2 regions of the Nesterenkonia populi genome follow, and region 1 is predicted to be linked to the other one. Evidence: riboswitches for the same ligand, from Rfam matches in the RefSeq annotation. Region 1 holds a riboswitch; the other holds the start of a gene.
The links. A riboswitch is a leader RNA that binds a small molecule or an ion and turns the genes downstream of it on or off. The one in region 1 is predicted to bind S-adenosylmethionine.
Positions count from the first base shown of each region.

Region 1 (5,299 bases):
GCTGCTGGCCCGTGTCGAACGCGACGGGGTCCCGGCCCGCGGGCTGCGAGTGCTCATCGCGGACCCCGCCCCGCACGGGCCCGGGAAGGTCTGGGAGCCGAGCCAGTCGTCGCTCTATCTGATGAACACCCCGGCAGCGTTCCCCACCGCGTCGCCCGTCGGCGCCACCCAGGAGGAGCTCCCGGCGTCCTCCTGCTCCGCCAGCTTCCTCGACTGGTGGCGGGAGCATGGAGACCACGACGACGCCCGCGACCAAGAGGGCACATGGTTCCCCTCCCGCGCCGAGTACGGGCAGTACCTCACCCGGCTGCACCAGCGCGTGGCTGAGGCCCTCGACCAAGCCGGCGTCGTCGTCGAGCAGAGGCAGGACCCAGTCCTGAGCCTCAGCGGCCGCGACTCCTGCGGGCCCGGACTCGCCCTCGGACTCCCCGGGAAGGTCGAGCGGGCTGACGCCGCTGTGCTCAGCCTCGGCCACGTGGAGGCGGACCTCAGCACCGACCCCGCCCGTGCGGCGCTCGCTGAGCAGGCCGCCCAGCACGGTCTCCACTACCAGCCGCCGGCTGTCCCCACTGATGTGGACCTCGTCGCCCTGCCCGCCGGGGAGAACGTGCTGGTCCGAGGCATGGGACTGAACTTCTTCGACCTGATGATCGCCGTCACCGTGGGCCGCGGCGGGAGCTTCCAGGAGGTTCGCGGCGCCGCCCCGGGCCAGCGGCTGCGCTACGTCCCCTCCGGGCAGGAGCCTCGGCTGGTGGCCGGCGCCCGCCGCGGCACCCCTTACCGTGCCAAGACAGACGCCCCAGGCTTCGTGCCGCAGGGCGCGGAGCTCACCCGCTTCACCCCCGAGGCCGCGGAGAAGCTCGCTCAGCAGCACGGGCAGCTGGACTTCGAGCAGCAGCTCTGGCCCCTCATCCTCGCCGACGTGCAGGCCACCCATCGGTCATTCGGCGGTGACGGCAGCTTCGACCCCCGTTCCTACGCCGCGCCCTTCGCCGGCACAGGCTTCGGCAGCGCGCAGGAGCACCGGGCCGCCGTGCTCAGCTGGTTGGAGGAGGATGCCGCCTCCTCTGCGGCGGCCAGCGGCTCGCCGGAGAAGATGGCGGTCAAGACCCTCCATGCCGCCCGGTTCGTCCTCAAGGCCCTGCTGATGGAAGGGCGCATCAGCGCGACCAGCCGTGCTGCTCAGGTGGAAGCCTGGTTCGAGCCGCTGGTGGAGGGACTCGCCTCCGGCGCGCCGGTCCAGCGGACCGAGGAGCTGGCGGCGCTGGTGCGTGCCGGCGTCGTCGAGATCCTCGGGCCCAGCCCCGTCTACACCATCGACGCCGCACAGGACGTGTTCACGGCAGTCTCCCCGCAGGTGGCCGGCGCCCAGCACGCCGCACAGCACCTGGTGGAGGCGATGATGCCGCCCAACAGGGTCGGCCAGTCCGGCTCCCCGCTGATTCAGGGGCTGCTGCGCAGCGGGCTCGCCCGCCCGGCGAGCCTCGCCGGCGCCGAGCACAAGGGCTTCGACGTCACACCACGTCCGCACCGGCTGATCAGCCGCAGCGGCGAGGCGCAGCCCGTCCATGTGCTGGGCCTGCAGCTCTCCTCCGCCCAGTGGGGCACCGCCATCGCCGCGGAGGCCGGGGGAGGCCCGCGCACCACCGCCAGCACCCTGGCCGACGCTGACGCCGCGGCCTCCCACATCCTGGACGCCGCACGTCGCACTTGAATGTGAGCGCTGACTTCCGGCAGACTTGTCCCAAGGTCAAGAGTGCCAGTGCCAAACCCCGGTTTGCTGGCCGGCAACCCTCCAGTTCGCGGTGGGGTGCCCCGGGTGATGACCTGGCCGACTCCAGACCGGGGCCGGCAAGCGCGGACCTTCCCAGCGCAGCTCAGGCCCACCGGCCGAGCTGTTCGCAGGTGCGGGTCTTGAGAACATACGAGGAACCTGCATGACCGAGTTTGAGACCCGGCTGCTCCAGGCAGCCGACCACGCCGACACCCCCACCGCCGCTCTTGAGCAGGCGCTCGCCGCCCTGGAGTCCGGGCAGCAGGCACGCGCCGTCGCCGACGGCCCCGACGCCCTCGCCCTCGCGGTGCTGCACGTGGCAGAGCCGGGGGCGAGCATCGTCGTCACCCCATCCCTGTACGCCCGTCACCGTGCGGTGTTCGCCGAGGCCCTGCCCCAGTACGGGGTCCAGGCCGAGGTGGTCCAGGACCCCGACGACGCTGCCTCCTGGGCCGCGCACCTCGGCCCTGACACCGCCGCCCTGCTCGCCGAGACCATCGCAGACCCGCGCGGCGACGTGCTCGCCTTCAACGAGGTCGCCGAGCTCGCCCGGCAGGCCGACGCCGCACTGATCATCGACAACACCCTGGCCTCCCCCTACCTCGCCCGGCCGGTCGAGCAGGGCGCTGACCTGGTCGTCCACACCAGCCTCGACCTGCTCGCAGGCCGCGGCGGCCAGGCCGGAGGCGTCATCGTCGACGCCGGCACCGTGGAGCCCGCGCCCCGGGAGCAGCTCACCCGGGCACCCCACGGCTACCCGCAGCAGATCCGGCTGCCCGACGTCGTCGCCGCGGAGGTCACCCGAGGGCTGGAATCCCTGGCCGCCCGGATCCGCCAGCAGACCAGCACCGCGCAGCGGGTCGCGGAGCACCTGCAGGCCCACCCCGGCGTGCACCGGACCTATTATTCCGGACTGGAGGCCAGCCCCTGCGCCGAACGGGCCCGGGACTACCTGCCCGCCGGGGCCGGTGCGGTGGTGTCCTTCGAGGTCAGCGCCGGACGCCGCGTCGAGGAGCAGCTGGCCGCCGCGAACGGGCTGACGCGTGCGCTGCGGGTCTTCGCCCGGCGCAGCAGCACCGGCGGCATCCGGGCGCTCGCCGGCCGGCCCGCGGTCACCACGCATTCCCGGCTCAGCGAAGAGCAGCGGCAGGCCGCGGGCATCCGCCCGGGCATGGTGCGGCTGTTCATCGGCCTGGAGCACGCCGATGACCTGATTGCGGACCTCGACGCCGCCCTGGAGGCCCACGCAGGTCTTTCTGCGACGCCCGCCGGGGCCCTGGCTTAGGGTATAGCCGTGCTGACCCAGACCCCTGCCGCCGGCGCGCCCCACCAGGGCTCCGCCAGGCCCGCCGCCCCGCTGCCGAACGACTACGGCCACCGTCCCGGCGGGGCCCTGCGCACCGCCGAGCTGGGAGCCTTCGAGTTCGAGACCGGCGGACAGCTGCCGCAGGTGACGCTGGCCTACGAGACCTGGGGGCAGCTCAACGAGGCCGGGGACAACGCGATCCTCGTCGCCCACGCCCTCACCGGTGACACCCACGTGGCGTCCACCGGCGCGGACCCGGAGACCGGCTGGTGGGAGGGCCTGCTCGGGCCTGGCCGCCCCATCGACACCGGCAGGTGGTTCGTGATCGCCCCGGCGATGGCGGGCGGCTGCTATGGCTCCACCGGCCCCGGATCGCCTGACCGCGCCGGCGTTCCCTGGGGCTCACGGTTCCCGTTCGTCACCATCCGGGACTCGGTCCGCCTGGAGCGTCGGCTGCTCGAGCAGCTCGGGGTGCCCCGGCTGCACGCCGTAGTCGGCGGCTCCATGGGCGGTGCCCGGGCGCTGGAGTGGGCGGCGACCTTCCCTGAGCTGGTGGGCGGCGTCGGGGTGTTCGCCTGCGGAGCTGCGTCGACGGCTGAGCAGATCTCCTTCGGCCAGGCCCAGGTGCTGGCCATCCGCAACGACCCGAACTTCCGCGGCGGCGACTACTACGCCGGCCCCCGGCCCGAGGCCGGCCTGCGGCTGGCTCGCCGGATCGCCCACATCACCTACCGGACCGGCTCCGAGCTGCAGGAGCGCTTCGGCCGGGCCCGGCAGGGTGCCGAGGACCCCTTCGGCTCCGCCCGGAGCCTGGCCCGCACCGGCCGTTACCAGGTGGAGTCCTACATGGACCACCACGGGCAGAAGCTCGCGGCCCGGTTCGATCCCAATGCGTACCTGACCCTGGCTGAGGCGCTGATGAGCCACGACGTCGGCCGCGGCCGCGGGGGGCCGCAGAAGGCGCTGGCTGAGGTGCAGGCGCGGGCGTTCGTCGTCGCAGTGGACTCCGACCGCCTCTACTACCCGCATGAGTCCCACGAGCTCGCCGAGCTGCTCCCGGGCGCGGAGAAGGCGCATGTGATCTCCTCGCCGATCGGCCACGATGGGTTCCTCACCAGTGCTGATCAGCTGGGGGACGAGATGCGTGAGGCACTGGCCCTCTGAGTCATTTCGTCCTGCGGAAGCCGGGGTGTGACCCGCGCCGCAGTGGAGTAAAGTGTGTCGCATGACTGAGAAGAGCTCCAAGTCCAACGGCAGCACGGCCTCCGCCCCTGTTGCTATGGGCGGCATGGCCACCGGGGCAGTCCCGGTGGTTCCAAGGAAGAAGACCACCCCCGAGACCGCAGACTCCGCTGAGGACAAGCAGGGCTGAGCGCAGTCCTCTGCGGCAGCGGCGAAGGCCGCTGACGAAAGGTGGAGCCCGGGGCTGTCCCCCGGCGGGATTCGACAGAAAAGGGGGAGCAGTGAGACTCGGGGCATTCAATGATGAGCCGGTCGAGCAGGCCGGGGAGCTGCTGAGCACCTGCGCGCCCATCCCTTCCTGGCGGGCTGGAATCCTCGCCCGCCGCCCCTACGCCTCCGTCGCCGATCTGCGGGAAACCGCCGCCGAGCTCGCCGAGGGCTGGACCGACCAGGAGGTCGACGCCGCCCTGGCCCATCATCCCCGCATCGGCGAGAAGGTCTCCGGCGACGACGCTGAGGCCGCCGCCTCCCGCCGCGAGCAGGGCGGCCTCAGCGAGGATGAGGAGGCCAGGCTCGCCTGGATCGAGGCCAACCAGGAGTATGAGCAGCGTTTCGACAGAATCTTCCTCATCCGCGCCAAAGGGCGCACCCCTGAGGAGATGATGGACCAGCTGCGCGAGCGCCTGGCCAGCAGCCCCGAGGCAGAGAACCGCGTCCGCCGCGAGCAGCTGGCCGAGATCGCGCTGCTGCGCCTCGACGAGGCCATCACCGACTGACTCCGGCAGCATCGTCGACGACGTTGCATTGCTGAAACACACGTTTCATACAGTGGGGCCATGAGCCTCATCACTACTCACGTACTGGACAACTCCACGGGCCTGCCCGCTGCAGGGATCGCCGTCGTCCTTGCCGCTCCGAACGGGGACCAGATCGCCGTGGGCACCACCGATGAGGACGGGCGCATCGGAGAGCTCGGCCCGGAAGCGCTCGATCCCGGGGCCTACCAGCTGAGGTTCGCCACCGGGGAGCACTTCGCC
Region 1 covers NZ_VOIL01000001.1:109,371-114,669, reverse strand. The annotation lists gene FWJ47_RS00510 (FAD/NAD(P)-binding protein) at 1-1,714, shown strand, start outside; SAM riboswitch class IV at 1,749-1,864, shown strand; gene FWJ47_RS00505 (PLP-dependent transferase) at 1,938-3,059, shown strand; gene metX (homoserine O-acetyltransferase MetX) at 3,132-4,244, shown strand; gene FWJ47_RS11970 (hypothetical protein) at 4,306-4,452, shown strand; gene uraD (2-oxo-4-hydroxy-4-carboxy-5-ureidoimidazoline decarboxylase) at 4,544-5,038, shown strand; gene uraH (hydroxyisourate hydrolase) at 5,099-5,299, shown strand, end outside.

Region 2 (5,299 bases), 740 kb from region 1:
CGGCCTCCACCAGCTGCGGGTCAACATGCCGCAGGGCCGAGTGCACCGAGGTGAACACCGGGAAGAACGCGCCGATGGCGATCAGCAGGTACTTGCCGTCCTCACCGATGCCGACCCACAGCAGGATCAGCGGCACCCAGGCCAGGGAAGGCACCGCGCGGAAGGCTCCCACTGTGGGGTGGAGCAGCGCGTCGGCCGCCTTGGACAGGCCCAGCAGGGAGCCCAGGACCAGGCCTGCGCCCGCGCCCAGGGCGAAGCCGACGAGCACACGCTGCACCGAGATGCCCACATGGCTGAAGAGCGCCCCCGACTCGAGCAGCCCCTGCCCGGCCTCGAAGACTGCGAGGGGAGAGGGCAGCTGGACGGGGGTGAAGATCTCAAGAGCGTCAGTGACCAGCCACCACACGGCGAGCAGCGCGAGGGGCACGATCGCGCCGACCACCACCTTCACGGGACCGTTGAGGCCACCGCTGCGGGCAGGTTTCGCCTTGCCGGTGGCCATCTGCTCCGCGGCGAGGGAGGACGCCGTGCTGTTCGCGGTGCCCGCGTCGGGAGACTGCTGGACTGTCTGGCTCACGCGTCCTCGTCCTCCTCGATCTCGGCCTGCTCCGCGGCGTCGTCAGCGCCCTCAGCGTCGGTGGCCTCAGCCTCCTCGGCGTACTCGGGCCAGAACAGCTCGTCCAGGGCGTCCTGGACCTGCTCCTCGGAGTCGACGTCGCCGGTCTCCACGAAGAACGGGGCCACCGGCTCCAGGGAGGTGTGCAGGTCATCGCCGGGAACAGGGCTGATGTCGAAGTTCACCCGCTCGCTGATGACCAGCTCGGCGACGTCCAGCTCGATGCCGGCGTGCTCGGCGAGGATCTCAGCGGTCTCGTCCGGGTTCTCCACGGCCCACTGGCGGGCCTGCTCGTACACGTTCACCACGGTCTGGGCGACCTCCGGGTAGTCCTCCAGGAAGTCCGCGGTGGCGTTGATGGTGGAGAAGGTGTTGAAGTCGATGTCCCGGTGGACCAGCTCCGCGCCGGCCAGCTCGGCGTCGCCCATGATCGGGTCTAGGCCCATCCAGGCGTCCACGTCGCCGTTCTCCATGGCCTGGCGGCCGTCGGCGTGCTGCAGGGCCTGCACCTCGACGTCGTCCAGAGACAGGTCGGCCTCCTCCAGTGAGCGGGCCAGGAAGAAGAACGGGTCGGTGGCCAGAGTGGCGGCCACGGAGGCGCCCTCCAGATCCTCGGGGCCCTCAATGCCGGACTCCGGGCGGGCCACCAGGGCCGCCCACTCCGGCTGGGACTCCACGTAGAAGGTGTGCACATCCGCGCCCACCGAACGGTTCAGCAGCGCCGCGGAGCCGGCGGTGGAGCCCACGTGCAGCTCGTCGGCGCGCAGCATCTCATTGGCCCGGTTGGAGCCGTGGGACTGGATCCAGGTGACGTCGGTGCCGAGCTCCTCGAGCTCCTCCTCCAGCCATCCGTGCTCCAGGATCACCAGGGAGAGCGGGTTGTAGGTGGCGAAGTCGATGTTCAGGGTGTCCAGCTCGCCGTCGGAGTCGTCGCCGCAGGCTGACAGCGCCAGCAGGGCGGCCGCGCCGAGGGCGGTGACGGACTGGGCGGAGCGGGAGAAGGAGGTGGGCATAGGTGGGCCTTTCGCGGTGTCAGCAGGTCATGGGGGCGGGCCTGCCCGGGGCAGGCCCAGAGAGCGTGAGGATGGGAGCCGTGCGGGACGGTCAGTGGGCGGCCACGCCGAGGCCGGCGTAGAGCTGGGACTTCAGGTCCGCCAGCTCAGCGGAGGTGCGATCACGGGGCCGGCTCCCCGGCACGGCCAGCAGACGCTTGGTGGTAGCGCCTTCCGCTGCGGTGGGGTCGCCGGCGCTGCGGTCGTCCCTGCCGAGCAGCAGGATTCGGTCTGCCAGCTGCAGGGACTCGTCGACGTCGTGGGTGACCAGCAGCACGGTGGTTCCGGTCTGGGCGTGGATGTCCAGCAGCAGGTCCTGCATCTTCAGGCGGGTCAGAGCGTCCAGCGCCCCGAAGGGCTCATCCAGCAGCAGCACCCCGGGGCGGCGGGCCAGGGCCCGGGCCAGGGAGGCCCGCTGGGCCATGCCCCCGGAGATCTCACGGGGCTTCAGGCGGGCCCGGTCGGCCAGGCCGACCAGCTCCAGCAGCTCATCCACCCGGGCCTCCCCCTCAGCCTTGGATAGGCCGCGGGGCAGGCCCATCTGGACGTTCTTCCGCACGGAGCGCCAGGGCAGCAGGCGGGGCTCCTGGAAGCCCACGGCGGTGCGGTCGTCATAGGGCCTCACCGGTTCCCCGGCGATGGTCAGCTCGCCGCTGAACCCGGTGTCCAGGCCGGCCAGCGCCCGCAGCAGGGTGGACTTGCCGCAGCCGGAGGTGCCCAGGATGGCGAGCACCTCGCCGGGGGCGATCTCGAGGCTGACGTCCCGCAGCACGGTGCGGCCGCCGAAGCTGCGGCCGACGCCGTCGAAGCGGACGTTCAGCGAGTAGCGGCCGGTCGCCTCGGCGACGGCGGACTGGGGGGCAGGGGCTGCCGCAGGCGCCTCGAGGGTGGCAGAAGAGGTCATGCGAGAATTCACTCCCATCGTTCCTGGCATTAGCACCGAGCCCGCAGATGAGTGCTCTGCAGTGGTTGCTGCGGCGTCATCGAGCCAGATCTCTCAGCCGCTCCGGATGGATACCCGCAAGACTGTACGCGAGAGCCCCTGGCGTGCACAAAGAGGGACAGTCACAAACGTAATATCTGCGGCCTCAGGCCCCCGGGGGCCGGCCTCCCCAGCGGCGCAGGGCGGCACGGACCGCCAGATGGTCCGAGGGGAAGGCGTTCTGCCGCTGGGAGGGGATGTGCCGAGCGGCGCCCCCGTACTCGGTGAAGCCCGGGTCAGCTGGTGCGTCGGCGTCGTCGGCCGCCCCGCCCAGATGATCAGCGCTCACCACCTCGAGCCCGCGCACGAACACGAAATCGATGCGGTCTCGCGGCTCCGTCTCCGGATCCTCGATCTGCGACCAGGTCAGCCCCGGAGCCTGGGCAGGGTCCGGGTGGGCCTCACGGAACGCGTCGGCGAAGCCGGCCTCCATGAACAGCCGCGGGGCCGGCCACCGGGCCGACGGGCGATGCTCGCCGTTCCAGTCCAAGGAGGACGGCACATTGAAGTCCCCGGCGATGACCACCGGCACCTCGCCGAGCTCCTCCAGCAGCTGATCGGTCTCGGAGAGGATCTGCTGCGCCTGTGCCGTGCGCTCCTGCTCACCCGGCTGGCCGAACACCTCCTCCGCAGCATGCGGCAGCTCATCCCCGCGATACGGGCCGTAGTCCGGGGAGGCCAGGTGCACCGACCAGGCCAGCACAGCCCCGGCGCGGGTCTGCACCAGCGCCGCAGTCGCATAGGGAGCAGTGTCCGTGGGCAGCAGCCGCATCGGGCTGGGGCTGAGCACCGCACAGTTGAAGTCCTGCTGGGCCGCAGTCATCCCTGCCCGGCGGGCCAGGCGCACCCCGGCGGTGCCGAAGCACTCCTGCAGCATCACAATGTCAGCGTCCTGATCCTCGAGCACCGCAGCCTGCTTGGCGGCCGCGTCGTCGATCTCACGGCCGCCGAACCACAGGTTCCAGGAGAACACCTGCAGGGTCCGCAGCTCACGAAGCTTGGCCGCGGCGGCCTCCTGCGGGCTGGTGAGCTGGTCGACGGGCTCGTCAGCCAGGGTGTCCTGAGGACGGCGGGTGGGCTGAGGGGTCTGAGGCAAGGGGACTCCGTAACGGTTGGGTGCGAGAGGCGCGCGACGGCTCTATCCGGCGGCCGCAGCGAGCTCCACGGCGGTCAGGGCGGTCAGGCGGTGGTGGCAGGGCAGAGACACATCCGGGTCCGCATTGACCCCCACCACCGTCAGGCCCGCGGCCATCGCTGCCGAGGCGCCCGCGGCGGAATCCTCAAAGGCCGCCGCCTCCTCGGGGGCGACGCCGAGACGGCGGCAGGCTTCACGGTACAGGTCCGGGGCCGGCTTGCCGGAGGCGACCTCATCCACTGTGCACACCGCCTGGGCGGTCTCCCACAGCCCGGAGGCGCGCAGCATCAGACGCACATCGGGGCGCAGGCCGTTGCTGGCCACCGCAGTCGGCACAGCGCTCGCCAAGCCGGTGAAGACCTCCACCGCACCAGGCATCGGCTCTGTGCCCTCCTGAAGGAGCTGGGAGTAGCGGCGGGTGAGCTCGGCGGCGACCGCAGCGGCATCGCCGCGCACCTGCGGGAGCGCGGCCAGACGCGTGGCTGTGTCATCCACCGACAGCCCGTGAAAATCAGCGGCGGCGGCACCCGCGACGCCGCGGTCGGCCAGCCAGGCGGAGATCATCTCCAGCCACACCGACTCGGAGTCCACCAGCAGCCCGTCACAGTCGAACACCGCCGCGGAGACGCCCAGCTCCACCGGGCCCTCCGCCGTGGACAGGCGCAGGGCTGCGCTGCGGGCCTCCGCGCTCATGCAGCGGCCCCGGCCGGCAGGCGCAGCGCCGGCTCCGAGATGACCTGTGGGCGCACCCGGGTGCCCGGCACCAGCCCGGCGGCCTCTGAGGCTGAGACCGAGCTCACCAGCTCCAGGTCCCCCTCCGGGGCGGCCGCCCGAATGATGGTGCGCTCGCCGGTGTACACCTGGGAGGCCACGGTGCAGTCCCCGTCCTCGGCGGGAACCAGCATCAGGTCCTCCGGCCGGACGAAAAGAGTGTCCAGGTTCTCGCCCGGCTGCCGGGCGGCCAGCTCACCGCCGGCGAACCCGCTCGGGGCGCCCAGCTCCGTCACCGTGCCCACGAACCGGGCCACAAACTCGCTGGCCGGACGCTGGTACACCTCATGGGGCGCGTCGATCTGCTCGATCACCCCGGAGTTCAGCACCGCGACCCGGTCCGCGATCGCCAGCGCCTCCTCCTGATCATGGGTGACGAACATGGTGGTGATCCCCAGCTGCTGCTGCAGCCGGCGGATCTCGTCACGGATCTGCACACGGACCGTGGCGTCCAGGGCGGAGAGCGGCTCGTCGAGCAGCAGGACCTCCGGCTGGGTGGCCAGGGCGCGGGCGAGCGCCACCCGCTGCTGCTGGCCGCCGGAGAGCTGGTGCGGGAACCGGGAGCCGAACTGCTCCAGCCCGCACATCTCCAGCATGTCCTGGGCGGTCCGGCGACGCTTCTCCTTGGCGACCTTCCGGACCCGCAGGCCGTACTCGACGTTCTCCTGCACGGTCATGTTCGGGAAGAGGCTGTAGGCCTGGAAGACCATGCCGATGCCGCGGCGGTTCGGCGCGATGCCGGT
Region 2 covers NZ_VOIL01000001.1:852,361-857,659, forward strand. The annotation lists gene FWJ47_RS04045 (ABC transporter permease) at 1-502, opposite strand, end outside; gene FWJ47_RS04050 (aliphatic sulfonate ABC transporter substrate-binding protein) at 574-1,629, opposite strand; gene FWJ47_RS04055 (ABC transporter ATP-binding protein) at 1,721-2,572, opposite strand; SAM riboswitch class I at 2,584-2,685, opposite strand; gene FWJ47_RS04060 (endonuclease/exonuclease/phosphatase family protein) at 2,757-3,746, opposite strand; gene FWJ47_RS04065 (HAD family hydrolase) at 3,789-4,478, opposite strand; gene FWJ47_RS04070 (ABC transporter ATP-binding protein) at 4,475-5,299, opposite strand, start outside.
Region 2: linked by a shared signal. The riboswitch ahead of FWJ47_RS04055 (ABC transporter ATP-binding protein) and the one ahead of FWJ47_RS00505 (PLP-dependent transferase) in region 1 are both predicted to bind S-adenosylmethionine.